Regions from separate parts of the Cupriavidus sp. 21MJTG02-4 genome, predicted to be linked through region 2. Evidence: predicted binding sites of a transcription regulator. Region 2 holds the regulator's gene; each other region holds the start of a gene.
What was found. The regulator sigma-54, encoded in region 2, starts transcription at its own class of promoters, with help from an activator protein. The targets are predictions, from matches to a motif close to TGGCANGNAANCTGCTTT.

Region 1 (3,207 bases), on a different contig from region 2:
TGTGGCCTGACCACGTGCTGATTGTCAACGCGTCTGGCGACCCATTCCTCCAGCAGGAATCCATCAAGATGCGCCGCATCTTCGTATCGGTCCACGGCCGGGATCTTCAATGCGACAAACTGGCCGCTATCATCGTCCACTGCCAGATGCACATGGCTGCGGGCACTCGCATGAAGCTGCCGGACGATCGTGTAGCCCTCGAACTTCATGCGCGGCGTAAGAGGCGGCGGCAGGGCGAGCCGTTCGGCTTGCATGCGCGCGCCCGGCGCATCGAGTTCTGGCAAGGCATCGACGCGCGCGATTTGCACGGTCACGTTGTCCTGGCTTCCTCGTTCGATCGCAACCTCGGTTAGGGCTAGCGCGGCGCACTGCAGATCGCCGGCACTGGCGGCCAGCGCCCGGTGGACATCCGAGGCGTCCAGATGCTCGTAGGCGCCATCGGTGGCAAGCAGATAGATCTCTCCGGCTTCAACGTCCCAGGCGCGATAGTCAATCTCGACGAACGGACCCGCTCCCAAGGCACGACCCAGGTAAGCTTCCGAAGCTGAAACGCATATCCGATGATCGTTGGTCAGTTGCTCCAGCGTATGGCGGTGCAACCGATAGACGCGAGTATCGCCAACGTGCACCAGGTGAGCCTCCCGAGCCTTGAAAATCAGAGCACTGAAGGTACATACGTAACCCCGGTCGCTGTCGAAGCGGGCATCGCTGCGCCGGGTCTGCGCGTGCAGCCACGAGTTGATGGCCGCCAGCACGCGCTGTGCTGATCGCCGCACTGTCCAGGCTTCGGACGTGCAATAGTAATCCTCAAGAAAGGTTCGCACGGCCGCGGCGCTAGCCACCTGGCTCACCGCGCTTGTACTGATGCCGTCCGCCAGTGCCAGCGCGATTCCCTTCGTGACGCGCTGGTGGCCGGCCGGTTGTGTCACGCCATGAAAGTCCTGGTTGACTGGTTTCCGGCCCGCCTCAGAGTGCTGGCCAACGCTGATGCAGAGTCGCCCGTGCATTCGCTTCGACCAATGTCATCGATCAGCCGAGAACGCGTTTAGCCGCCGTCTTGTAGTGCGTGCTGTACAGCGTAGCCCCGACGAACGTCAAGCCGCCTACAACGTTGCCCAGGACAGTCGGAATCTCGTTCCAGATCAGATAGTCCATGATGGTGAAGTTGCCACCCAACATGAGTCCAGACGGGAACAGAAACATGTTAACGATGGAGTGTTCGAATCCCATGTAGAAGAACACGAGGATGGGCATCCACATGCCGATCACCTTTCCCGATACCGAGGTCGACATCATTGCAGCCACCACGCCCGTGGAGACCATCCAGTTGCACATCACAGCCCGGATAAAGAGAGTCAGCATGCCAGCGGCACCGTGTGCGGCATATCCAACGGTGCGGCCTTCGCCGATGTGCCCGATCTTCTGCCCGATTGCATTGGGTGCCTCGGAAAATCCGAAGGTGAAGATGATGGCCATGAATACAGCCACGGTGAAAGCGCCGGCGAAGTTACCGCAGAACACAAGGCCCCAGTTCCTCATTACGCCCTGCCAGGTAGCACCCGGGCGCCGATCCAGGACAGCCAGCGGCGCCAGCGTGAATACGCCGGTCAACAGATCGAAGCCGAGCAGGTACAGCATACAAAAGCCCACGGGGAAGAGCAGGGCGCCAACCAGGGCATTGCCGGTATTGACAGTAACCGTGACTGCAAATGCGGCAGAGAGCGCTAGGATGGCGCCAGCCATGTAGGCCCGGATCAGCGTGTCGCGCGATGACATCAACAGTTTGGATTCTCCGGCGTCGACCATCTTGGTCACGAACTCGGTGGGAGCGAGATAGGCCATTGGGTGTTCCTCTCCGTTTCTTCGTTGGCGCACAAAAGACAAACGGCGTCTTTCCCACGCCATACACAGTCAGCGGGGAAAGGACGCCGTTGTCCTCGATTTCTACAGGGGTTCGAAAGGGTACGAACTTTTGTACCGCTTGCCAGCGCGGCGCTAGTGCAGCGACGCTGGCAGCAGGCTGTCATCAGCCTGATGCCAGATCCTGTCGCATGTTCCATGCCAGCGATGAGGAGCAGTTTCGGACGATCACCTCGTCGTTCGTGGTGCAGATTCGGCGCGCTTTTGGTGCGCGCCGTGGATCCAATTCAATCGTGGTGCAGGCAACCGCCGTCCACTGGCAGGTGACTGAGGGAACCCAGCAGCCATGGTCATTGGACCACGTAGCGTCCCGGGCGATGGTTGGTTGTCAACACAAAGTTGAGGACAACGGCACCGAGAATGGAGAGAGCGACGCGCGGCCATGGAACGGTCAGAAGTGCCGCTGCGACGATCGCAGCGTCCACCGCCATCTGGATATGGCCCGCACGCCAGTTGCGCCGTTCCTGAAGTACGAGCGCAAGGATGCCGACACCGCCGAGACTTGCCTTGTGCCGAAACAGAATCAGGAATCCGTTGCCCAATAGTGCTCCTCCCAGTATTGCGGCAAGCGTGGGATCGAGCGTGGCGAAGCTGAGACAGCGCGGCAGCAAGTCGGCTTCGACGGAGAACAACAGCACGGCCACGAACGTCCGGATAGTGAACGTCCCGCCCATGTATTTCCACGCAAGCCAGTAGAAGGGCAGGTTGAAGACGAAGAACGCTAGGCTAAACGGCATGCCGCCGAGGTAATGGGCAAGGAATGCCAAACCAGCCGTACCGCCCGACAGCAAGCCTGCCTGCTTGAACATGGAGACCGCCAGTGCGACAAGCAGTGTGCCTATCAGCAGTGCCTGCAAGTTCTCTATGGGGGTGTGTTGGACAACTGCGGGCTTCATGGCAGAGGGGGTGAAGACGGCTTCGAGACCTGCCCATCAAGATAAGTGGGGCGCACGGACTATGGGACCGGCAAAGTGTAACGACGCTGGACGCGCCCTTGCATGATCCTGGTCAATTGTCAGCCGCCAAGCGACAGGTTCGTTCAGCACGGAGACCGCGCCAAATCGGGGGACTAAGCGGCAAGACAATGGCCAGAACTGAGGCGGAGCCGACCGAACTGCAGAAACGGCGAAACAAGTCCGGCGGGCGGGGGCTATCGGGACGCTTTTGGCTACCGCAGATTGCGCGCTTCGACTTGCTGTTTGTCGCCAGACCGACGGATTGGCCCGCAGCTTACACCGAGTATCGATCACAACGTCGTGACGCAACAACGAGTTCGCTCATTCTCGG
Region 2 (3,207 bases):
CTCGAGGTGAAGAGCGGCGAGGTGGTGGGCCTGCTCGGCCCCAATGGCGCGGGCAAGACCACGTCGTTCTACATGATCGTGGGCCTCGTCGCGCTGGACGAGGGCGATATCGTGCTCGACGGTCAGCACATCAGCGGCCTGGCCATCCACGAGCGCGCGCGCATGGGCCTGTCCTACCTGCCGCAGGAAGCGTCGGTGTTCCGCAAGCTCAATGTGGAAGAGAACATCCGCGCGGTGCTGGAGCTGCAGTTGGTCAACGGCAAGCCGCTGCCGAAAGCCGAGATCGACAGCCGCCTGGATACGCTGCTGGACGACCTGCAGATTGCCCACCTGCGCAACAACCCTGCGCTGTCGCTGTCGGGTGGCGAGCGCCGCCGCGTGGAAATCGCACGCGCGCTGGCGTCCTCGCCACGCTTCATCCTGCTCGATGAACCGTTCGCCGGCGTGGACCCGATCGCGGTCGGCGAGATCCAGCGCATCGTCAGCTTCCTCAAGGCGCGCAATATCGGCGTGCTGATCACCGACCACAACGTGCGCGAGACGCTTGGCATCTGCGACCACGCGTACATCATCAGCGAAGGCACCGTACTCGCATCGGGCCAGCCCGACGAAATCATCGCCAACGAGTCGGTGCGCCGCGTCTACCTGGGCGAGAACTTCCGCATGTGAAGCCTGGGGCGGCAGGTGCGCTTGGCAGAGACGATCAGGCAGCATCAGCGATAGCAATTTTCGTTCCAACATCGGTTGGATGCGCATAGAATAGGTCGCATGAAACCGTCGCTACAGCTCCGTCTCTCCCAGCATCTGGCACTCACGCCGCAACTGCAGCAGTCGATCCGGCTGCTGCAACTTTCTACGCTTGAGCTGCAGCAGGAAGTCGAGCAGGCCTTGACGGAAAACCCGCTGCTGGAGCGCGAGAACGACTGGATCGACAGCCCGCTGCGCGTGGCGGCCGATGGCTCGGTCAACCTGCAGAGCGCACCCGCGCCCGCACCGGCCGAACCGCAGGGCAACAGCGACGCGAACGCCAGCAGCCCGGGCAGCGAGGATGAGAGCTATAGCGACAGCGGTAGCGAAGATTACGGCAGCGACTGGAGCCTGGACGATTTCGCGCGGCGCCCGCAGGGTGAGGACGACGAGAAGACCCCCATGCAGCTGCGCGACGCCGAGCCCACCCTGCGCGAACACTTGATGGAGCAGCTCGCGCCGCTGAAGATCTCGACGCGCGACAAGGGCCTGGCGATCTTCCTGATCGAATCGCTCGACGACGATGGCTACCTGAGCGCGTCGCTCGACGAGATCTGCACCGAGTTGCCCGAGGAACTCGAATTCGAGGTCGACGAATTGCAGGCGATCCTCACGCTGCTGCAAAGCTTCGACCCGCCCGGCGTGGGCGCGCGCAATGCCGCCGAATGCCTGAGCCTTCAGCTGCGCCGGCTGCAGCATCCGCAGCGCGAGCTGGCGCTCTCGATCGTCAACCATCACCTCGAACTGCTTGCCGTGCGCGACTACACGCGCCTGAAAAAAGCATTGCAGGTTGATGAAGCGGCGCTCAAGGCCGCGCATGAACTGATCCGCTCGCTCGCGCCCTACCCGGGCCACGCCTACAGCCGCCCTGAAGCGGACTTCGTGGTGCCCGACGTATTCGTGCGCAAGGGCGGCGGCGGCTGGATCGCGCAGCTCAATCCGGATGTGATGCCGCGCCTGCGCATCAACGACATGTACGCGCAGATCCTGCGCGGTGCCAAGGGAGAATCCGGTGCCGCGGGGCTGCAGCAAAAGCTGCAGGAAGCGCGCTGGCTGATCAAGAATATCCAGCAAAGGTTCGACACGATCCTGCGAGTTTCGCAGGCGATTGTCGAGCGTCAGAAGAACTTCTTCACGCACGGGGAAATCGCGATGCGCCCCTTGGTTTTGCGGGAGATTGCCGATACACTGGGATTACACGAGTCAACCATATCCCGGGTGACGACCAATAAATACATGGCAACGCCGATGGGTACTTTCGAACTGAAGTACTTTTTTGGCAGCCACGTTTCCACCGAAACCGGTGGGGCGGCTTCCTCAACGGCGATCCGCGCCTTGATCAAGCAACTTATAGGAGCCGAAGACCCGAGGAGTCCTCTTTCCGACAGCCGAATTGCCGAATTGCTGGGTGAACAAGGCTTCGTTGTCGCGCGCCGTACCGTCGCCAAGTATCGCGAAGCCCTGAAGATCCCTGCTGTCAATCTCCGCAAGACTTTGTAGCCGAGTTGCACCGCCTGCCTGGTGCAGCTCTTTCAGAAGGAGAAGCGCTATGAACTTCAAGATCAGTGGACACCACCTGGACATCACGCCCCCGCTGCGTGAGTACGTGGAAACGAAGCTGGAGCGTATCGTCAGGCATTTCGATCAAGTCATTGGCGTCAGCGTGCTACTCTCAGTCGACAATCACAAGGAAAAGGACAGGCGTCAGTACGCGGAAATCAATTTGCACCTTCGGGGCAAGGACATTTTTGTGGAAGCCCATCACGAAGACCTGTATGCGGCCATCGACGCACTTGTCGACAAGCTGGACCGCCAGGTGCTTCGGTATAAGGATCGCGTGCAAGGCCACGACCGCGAAGCGGTCAAGTACCAGATGGCCGAGTCCCAACTACAGCAGCAATGATCAAGCCTGCCAGTCGCAAGACTGGCACTGAAACAGGACTGATAACAGCAAGCCGCGCCATGTAGCGCGGCTTTTTTGCATCTGCAGCCCCGGCCGGGCGCGCGTCCTGGACACAAGTGTTCGCAACTGGCGCAGCACGGTGTATGCTCTCCAAGACATAGCGCGTGGCGACTCCGGCGCGACCACCGTACCCAGGTGTGGCGGCACCAGCACGGACCAGGCCATACAGGGGCCTGGCGCTGCATTGCACAAGAACAGGGGAGACGCTGCTCTATAATGGCCGAACGCCTGGGAAGCCATGGCGTGGCCGCAATCCGGCCCCACTTCGTTTCCGGGCTGAGCAGTCCGATCTGCCTGCTAACTGAAATCCTCGCATCGCCCATGAATCGTTTGGCCAAACTGCTGCCACCCGGCAACATCAACCTCGACCTCAGCGTCACCAGCAAGAAGCGTGTATTCGAGCAAGCCGGGCTCCTATTCGAGAACAACCATGGCGTGGCACGGGCGACCGTGACCGACAACCTGTTCGCGCGCGAGTCGCTGGGTTCGACCGGTCT
Region 3 (3,207 bases), on a different contig from region 2:
CGTCAAGTTCGCCGGCCGCGCGATAGGTCTGCGCATCGCCTTCAAAGTGGCCGTAGAAGCGAACCATCTTGCATTCGAGCAACGCGGGGCCGCCGCCTTCGCGCGCACGGCGGATGACTTCGCCGGCGGCCTCATGCACGGCGAAGAAGTCCGTGCCGTCCACCGTCACGCCGGGAATGCCGAAGCCGGCCGCGCGATCCACGTAGCTGTCCACCGCGGTGCCGTAGTCGCGCGAGGTCGACTCGGCATAGCCGTTGTTCTCGATCACGAAGATCACCGGCAGGTTCCACACGGCGGCCAGGTTCAGGCTTTCGAGGAAGGTGCCCTGGTTCGAGGCGCCGTCGCCGCAGAAGGTAATGCCGACCTCGCCCTTGCCGCGGAACTTGGCGGCCAGCGCGGCGCCGCAGATCAGCGGCGCGCCCGCGCCCAGGATGCCGTTGGCGCCCATCATGCCCTTGGACAGATCGGCGATATGCATGGAGCCGCCCTTGCCGTTGCACGAGCCGCCCTTCTTGCCGTAGATCTCCTTCATCATCGCCACCGGGTCGACGCCCTTGGCAATGCAGTGGCCGTGGCCGCGGTGCGTGCTGGCGATGCGGTCGCCATCATGGAGGTGATGGAGGATGCCGACACCCGCGGCTTCCTCGCCCGCGTAAAGATGCACGAAGCCCGGAATGTCGCCGCGGCCGAAGTCCACGTGCAGGCGTTCCTCGAAATCGCGGATGGTGCGCATCTTGCGATACACCGTTAGCAGGGTCTCCTTGTCGAGCCCGCTGGGGCCGGCTTGCATGGCACTGGCGCTCATGGTTGTCTCCTTGGGTTGGGGTACGGCTTGCTCAATACATGCTGGCTGGTTGCGTGACAGATGCGCTGCGCATCAGCCGCTCGCGCGCGGCATAGCGCATGCACGCGGCCACGTCGATGCTGCGGAACGCGTGTTCGTGCAGGGTGATGCTGACTTCGTCGCAGGGCCCGAAGGACAGTTCGCGCTCGCCGTCGAGCGCGACGATGCCGGACCGCTGGCGCACGCGATGCGGCCGGGCATGTTCGAGGTACTGCCAGCCGGCCACGTCAACAGGGCACAGCAGGCCCGGGGCAATCGGCGCGCGCAGCACGAATTCGCCCTGCCCCGGCGCGGCCAGCTCGATCGCCAGGCCGCCCGGCTCGCGCCGGCCCAGCGGCTCCAGCAGCCCGGCGATGGCGGACAGGCCAATGGCCTGCGGATCGGCGAACGCTACGTACACGGCAGCCAGCGTGTCGGCTTTCCACAGCGCCCGCGCGCCGATGAAGTGTTCATGGGCAATGACCGCGTCGACGAGCGCGATATCGCGCCGGAAGCCGCCGTCGGCATCGCGGATCACGATATCGAGCCGCTTGTTCGATGCCAGCGCGCGCGAGGCCGGCACCTGCCCTGTTGCGTACAGCCCTGCCGCCAACCCCGTGATGGTCGGCTCGCGCATTTCCGGAAAGGCGTTGTTGGTGCCGGTAGACAGGCCGGCGATCGGCACGCCGCCGCATTCGCGCACCACCGCACGGTGCGTGCCGTCGCCGCCGAGCACGATGATGACGGCCACGCCGGCATCGGCCATGTGGCGCGCCGCATTCAGCGTATCGTCGACGCGCGCCGTGACCGGCATGTCGATGTACTCGACCGCCGGCAGCCCGGCGTCCGGCCCCTGGTGGCGGGTCAGATGGCGGGCCAGCATGACGCGCAGGCCTTCGCGATCCGGCATCATCATCACGCGGTCGATGCCGCAGGCCGACAGCGCGGCCAGCAGCCGCAGCACGATGTTGACGCGATCGGCCAGCTGCAGGCTGTTGGCATTGGCAATCACGCGGCGGATATCGCGCGCCGAAACCGGGTTGGCGATGATGCCTACCAGCGGTGCGCCGTCGGACCGTGCTTGCCCCATGGCCTGTCTCCTGTCTGTTGTCGTTGTACTGACAGGCATATTGCAATGGCTATGCCAGCACGCGCGGCGCGCTGTAGCGACCCAGGGGACCGGGAAGATTTCGGGATAACCCGCAGAAAAGGCTGGGCAGGCCGCCGCTCAGGCAGTGCCGGCGGCGTTGATGGCGTGACAGGTGTCACAGCGCAGCTGTACAGCGCTGGACAGCTGTATCGTTGGCAGCGTTCTGGCCGTGATGGCCGTGATGGCCGTGATGGCCGTGATGGCCGTTATGGCTGGGGCGGGCCGCCGTCGCGGCGGTTGGGAGACTGGATGCCGTAGCGCTCCATGCGTCGGTACAGCGTCATGCGGCTCACGCCGATCTGCCGCGCGACAGCGCTCAGGTTCCAGCCTGACGCACGCAGGTACTGCATCAGCAGCATGGCCTCGGGCGGCAGTTCCGGCGCGTCGTCCGGCTGCGCAGGCAGCACCGGCACGGCGGACACTGGCATCGGGGCGCCCAGGCCATCGGGCAGGTCATGGGCATTGATATACCCGCCGGCGCAGACCGCGCGCGCGTACTCCAGCACGTTGCGCAGCTCGCGCAGGTTGCCAGGCCAGCGGTGGTGGCAAAGCAGATCGCGCGCCTGCGGCGACAGCGTGATGCCGCGCTGGCCGCCTTCATCGAGCATCTTCTGCACGAGCCATTCGAAGTCGGTGCGATCGCGCAATGGCGGCAGCGCGAAGCGCGCACCGTTGAGCCGGTAGAACAGGTCCTCGCGGAAGCGTCCCTGCGCGACCAGGTCTTCCAGCCGGTGATGGGTCGCCGATATCACGCGCAGGCGGACCGGCACCGGACGCGCGGCGCCGATCGGCAGCACCTCGCTCTCGGCCAGCACGCGCAGCAGCCGCGACTGCAACTCGCGCGGCATGTCGCCGATCTCGTCGAGGAACAGCGTGCCGCCATCCGCTTCCTGGATCAGCCCGCGCTTGCCGCGCGGCCCGGCGCCTGAGAAGCTGTTGGGCAGGTGGCCAAACAGCTCGCTCTCGATCAGCGTTTCCGGAATGGCGGCGCAGTTCACCGCCACGAAGGGCTGCCCGCGGCGCGCGCTGGCCAGGTGCAGCGCCTTGGCAAGGTACTCCTTGCCGCTGCCGGTCTCGCCGTTGATCAACAGGTTGATTGGAGAATTCACGAGCCGCGCCGCACGCTGCAGTTGCTGCTGCAACGCGGGATCGCCGCCGCACAATGCCGCCAGCGGCTCCGGAAGCGGCGCGGGCCGCTCCTGCGCGCCGCTGGCCTGCCAGCGCAAGGCAGGCG
Region 4 (3,207 bases), on a different contig from region 2:
TGGCCTGCATGACTTCACCCAGGCGGCGCAGCAGCCCGGCGCGCCCCTCCAGGCCGACCAGCGGATTGTGCTGCGCAACCTGGAAGGCCGTGGCGATGGTCGATGCGTCGATGCGCATCAGCCGCTCGGCATCGGCGCGCAGCGGATCGCCTGGCTCGGCCGAAAAGCCGCCGCGCGCGAACAGGTCGAAGCTGGCCACGCCGAGACCTTCCGAGCGGGTCAGGATCAGGTCGCTGGCCGGATCGCGGTAGCGCCAGTCGGGGCCGGCACCGGCATCCAGCAGCACGCTGGGAATGACCAGGTCGATGCCGATCCGGGCGCGGTCCTCGCGGTGCTCGGGGCCGCTCAGCGCGGCGCGCTCGCACAGGATCTGCCAGCGGTCGAGCCGCTCGCCGGAGCCGCCGCTTTCGAAGTGGCGCCAGCGGCTGTGGTACGGCACGCGCAGGTCCGGATAGCGCTGGCGGATGGTGCTGGCGACATAGTCCGCAATCGCATGGACCCGGTCGGGATGCCAGGTGAACAGTTCGGACTGGCCGGCCGCCACGTGCTCGGTGACGGCCGCGCAATGCGTTCGGACCGCCTCGGCACAAAGCAGCGCTGCAGCCGGATGCCCCGCCGGCACCGGACTGTACCAGCCGCTGCCGTGGCCGTCGGTCGATCCGCCCGGCCGGTCCGCTTCGGGATACGTGCTCATTCGTTCAACCCCCTGCCCTTTGCCAGGGCGAGTTCGTTGGCGTCAGGCGGCGTGTAGTGCGTGAAATAGCCGGCCGCCACCTTGGCGTCGATTTCCACGCGCGCATCCGCCGGGATCAGTGCTTCGGGTATGGCCACCTGTTCGACGACTTCGATGCCCTGGGCCACCAGCGCACCGTGCTTCATATTGCTCATCGACGCCCAGCGGTCGATGCGCCGGATACCGAGCCAGTGGAAGACATCCGGCATCAGTTCCTGGAAGCGCATGTCCTGCACGCCGGCCACGCACTCGGTGCGCGCGAAGTAGGTCTCGGCGCGGTCGCCGCCGACCTGGCGCTTGCGGGCGTTGTAGACCAGGAACTTTGTCACCTCGCCCAGCGCGCGTCCTTCCTTCCGGTTATAGACCACCAAGCCTACGCCCCCTTGCTGGGCCATGTCGATGCAAACCTCAATGCCATGCGCGAGGTAGGGGCGGCAGGTGCAGATGTCGGAGCCGAACACGTCCGAGCCGTTGCACTCGTCATGCACGCGGCAAGCCACGTGGGTGTCGGGCTTGCCGAGCTTGGCGATATCGCCGAAGAAATAGAGCGTCATGCCGCCGATCGGCGGCAGGAAGACCTTCAGGTCGGGCCGCGTCACCAGCTCCGGGAACATGCCGCTGGTCTGCTCGAACAGGCTGCGCCGCAGCGCGGTTTCCTTGATATCGAAACGGCGCGCCAGCCCGGGCAGGTACCAGACCGGATCCACTGCCGCCTTGGTGACCTTCACGTCGCCGTTGGCGTGGAGGATGTCGCCATCAGGCCTGAGCCGCCCCGCCGCAATCGCCGCGGCCAGCTCCGGCATGTTGATGTGCGCGCGCGTCACGGCGATGGTCGGGCGGATGTCCACGCCCGCGGCGATACGATCGGCAAAGACACTGGAAACGAGATGGCCCCATGGGTCGAGCGAGACAATTTTGTCCGCATCCGCCCACTGCGGGTGCGGGCCGATTGCCTCGGCCGGCGCGGTATCGGTCAGGTCCGGCCGGTGGTCGCGCTGCAGGCGGCCCGACGCCACGGCCAGCGCCCGGTAGATGGCATAGGCGCCCGAATGCGTGCCGATCACATTGCGCCGCTGGGGGTCCGTCAGGCTCGCAATCACCGGCCCGCGCTCCGCTGCCGTCGGCGCCCCCCAGTGAATCGGCTCGGCCGGTTTGTCGCGGCGCGCGTGCGAAGTCAGGACGATATGGTCGGACATGACAGCCCTCGATTCCATGATGGAATCCTGACCAAACGGTCAGGTTTACGCTTCCATACTAGGCAATCTCCATGCCATCCCCCAATGCCCATTGCCGTCCCTTGCGTGGGCCGTCGCACGCGGGCAACGGGTCGCCGGCCGCACCATGGACGGGCAAGCGGCATCGCTGCGCGCGGCGCGCACGCACCACGAAAAAGCGGCACGTGCCGGGATGGCTACGTGCCGCTGATTTCCGTTGCGGTCCGCGCGGGAAGCGCGGCGATCCGGCCACAGGGTCAGGTCGTCGATTCCTTCGGCGCGCCACGGCGGCCGCCCGGCACGAGCGCACGCAGCGCGGCGAACGGACTGGCACTTTCTACATAGCGGTAAAACAAGGTTCCCGCAACATTGCTCGCCAGCCAGGCGAACAGCATGCCCAGCGCGTTGAGCACCGGGTTGCCCGGCGCCAGGTGGGAAACCACCGCGTTCACAATCAGGCAGACCGGGAAATGCACCAGGAACACCGAATAGGAGATCCGGCCAAAGAAGCCCACCACCGCCGCGCGCGGCCAGCTTTCAAGCCAGCCGCCGCGCCTGGCCACCGCCAGCAGCAAAGCCGTGGCCAGCGCCACCGCGATGCGCAGCCGGAAGTCGACGATCAGTGCCGCGAGCCCGAGCGCTCCCAGCAACAGGAGCGGAATGGCCGATCGTTCGGCATTGGAGGCCCAGTACGCGAGCGTGCCCATGCCATAGGCACCGAAGAAATACACCGCCCAGATATCCCAGCCGGCATCGCGGTTGAACCAGAACAACGAGGCCACCGCCAGCGCCGACACCACTACCACGCCCGCCTGGGCGCCCCGACCCGAGACGCTGCGCGCCAGCCACAGCGCCGTCACCAGCAGCGCGAACAGCTGCAGGTCGATCGCCACGTACCAGACGCCCGCCGAGAGGGCATCGACATCCAGCACGTTATGGAGCAGCAGCACATGGGCAAGGAACTGCATCAGGTGCGGCGGCGCGGGGATCGAGTCATGGACCATCCACGTCCGCGCAATGGCAGCCCCCGCAATGCTGACCAGGATCGCCGCCGCATACGGCGTGACCAGCTTCTGGTAGCGGCGCCAGACCGCGGTCAACGGATGCTGCCGGATCACCAGCCTGCCCTGCGGCGCAAGGCTGCGTGCCGCCAGGAAACCGCTCACCACCAGGAAGACCTGCACCGCAATGCGGGCGTATTGCGACAGCCAGTCAAGGACATCCGGCGCCAGCGAATAAGCCGAGTCGGACATGGGGCCG

Region 1: the regulator sigma-54 is predicted to act here: its motif matches at 2,047-2,064, upstream of AC3FKH_RS27485 (formate/nitrite transporter family protein).
Region 3: the regulator sigma-54 is predicted to act here: its motif matches at 1,953-1,970, upstream of AC3FKH_RS32075 (ATP-NAD kinase family protein).
Region 4: the regulator sigma-54 is predicted to act here: its motif matches at 1,989-2,006, upstream of AC3FKH_RS33775 (GTP cyclohydrolase II).

What each region holds. Positions count from the first base shown of each region.
Region 1 is NZ_JBYOJP010000017.1:99,129-102,335, forward strand. It holds gene AC3FKH_RS27480 (bifunctional protein-serine/threonine kinase/phosphatase) at 1-1,007, opposite strand, end outside; gene AC3FKH_RS27485 (formate/nitrite transporter family protein) at 1,030-1,842, opposite strand; gene AC3FKH_RS27490 (YitT family protein) at 2,211-2,777, opposite strand.
Region 2 is NZ_JBYOJP010000001.1:213,017-216,223, forward strand. It holds gene lptB (LPS export ABC transporter ATP-binding protein) at 1-669, shown strand, start outside; gene AC3FKH_RS01010 (RNA polymerase factor sigma-54) at 769-2,247, shown strand; gene hpf (ribosome hibernation-promoting factor, HPF/YfiA family) at 2,297-2,650, shown strand; gene AC3FKH_RS01020 (PTS sugar transporter subunit IIA) at 3,032-3,207, shown strand, end outside.
Region 3 is NZ_JBYOJP010000026.1:51,284-54,490, reverse strand. It holds gene AC3FKH_RS32080 (thiamine pyrophosphate-dependent dehydrogenase E1 component subunit alpha) at 1-805, opposite strand, end outside; gene AC3FKH_RS32075 (ATP-NAD kinase family protein) at 837-1,913, opposite strand; gene AC3FKH_RS32070 (sigma-54-dependent Fis family transcriptional regulator) at 2,180-3,207, opposite strand, start outside.
Region 4 is NZ_JBYOJP010000035.1:8,297-11,503, forward strand. It holds gene AC3FKH_RS33770 (URC4/urg3 family protein) at 1-694, opposite strand, end outside; gene AC3FKH_RS33775 (GTP cyclohydrolase II) at 691-1,929, opposite strand; gene AC3FKH_RS33780 (acyltransferase family protein) at 2,205-3,207, opposite strand, start outside.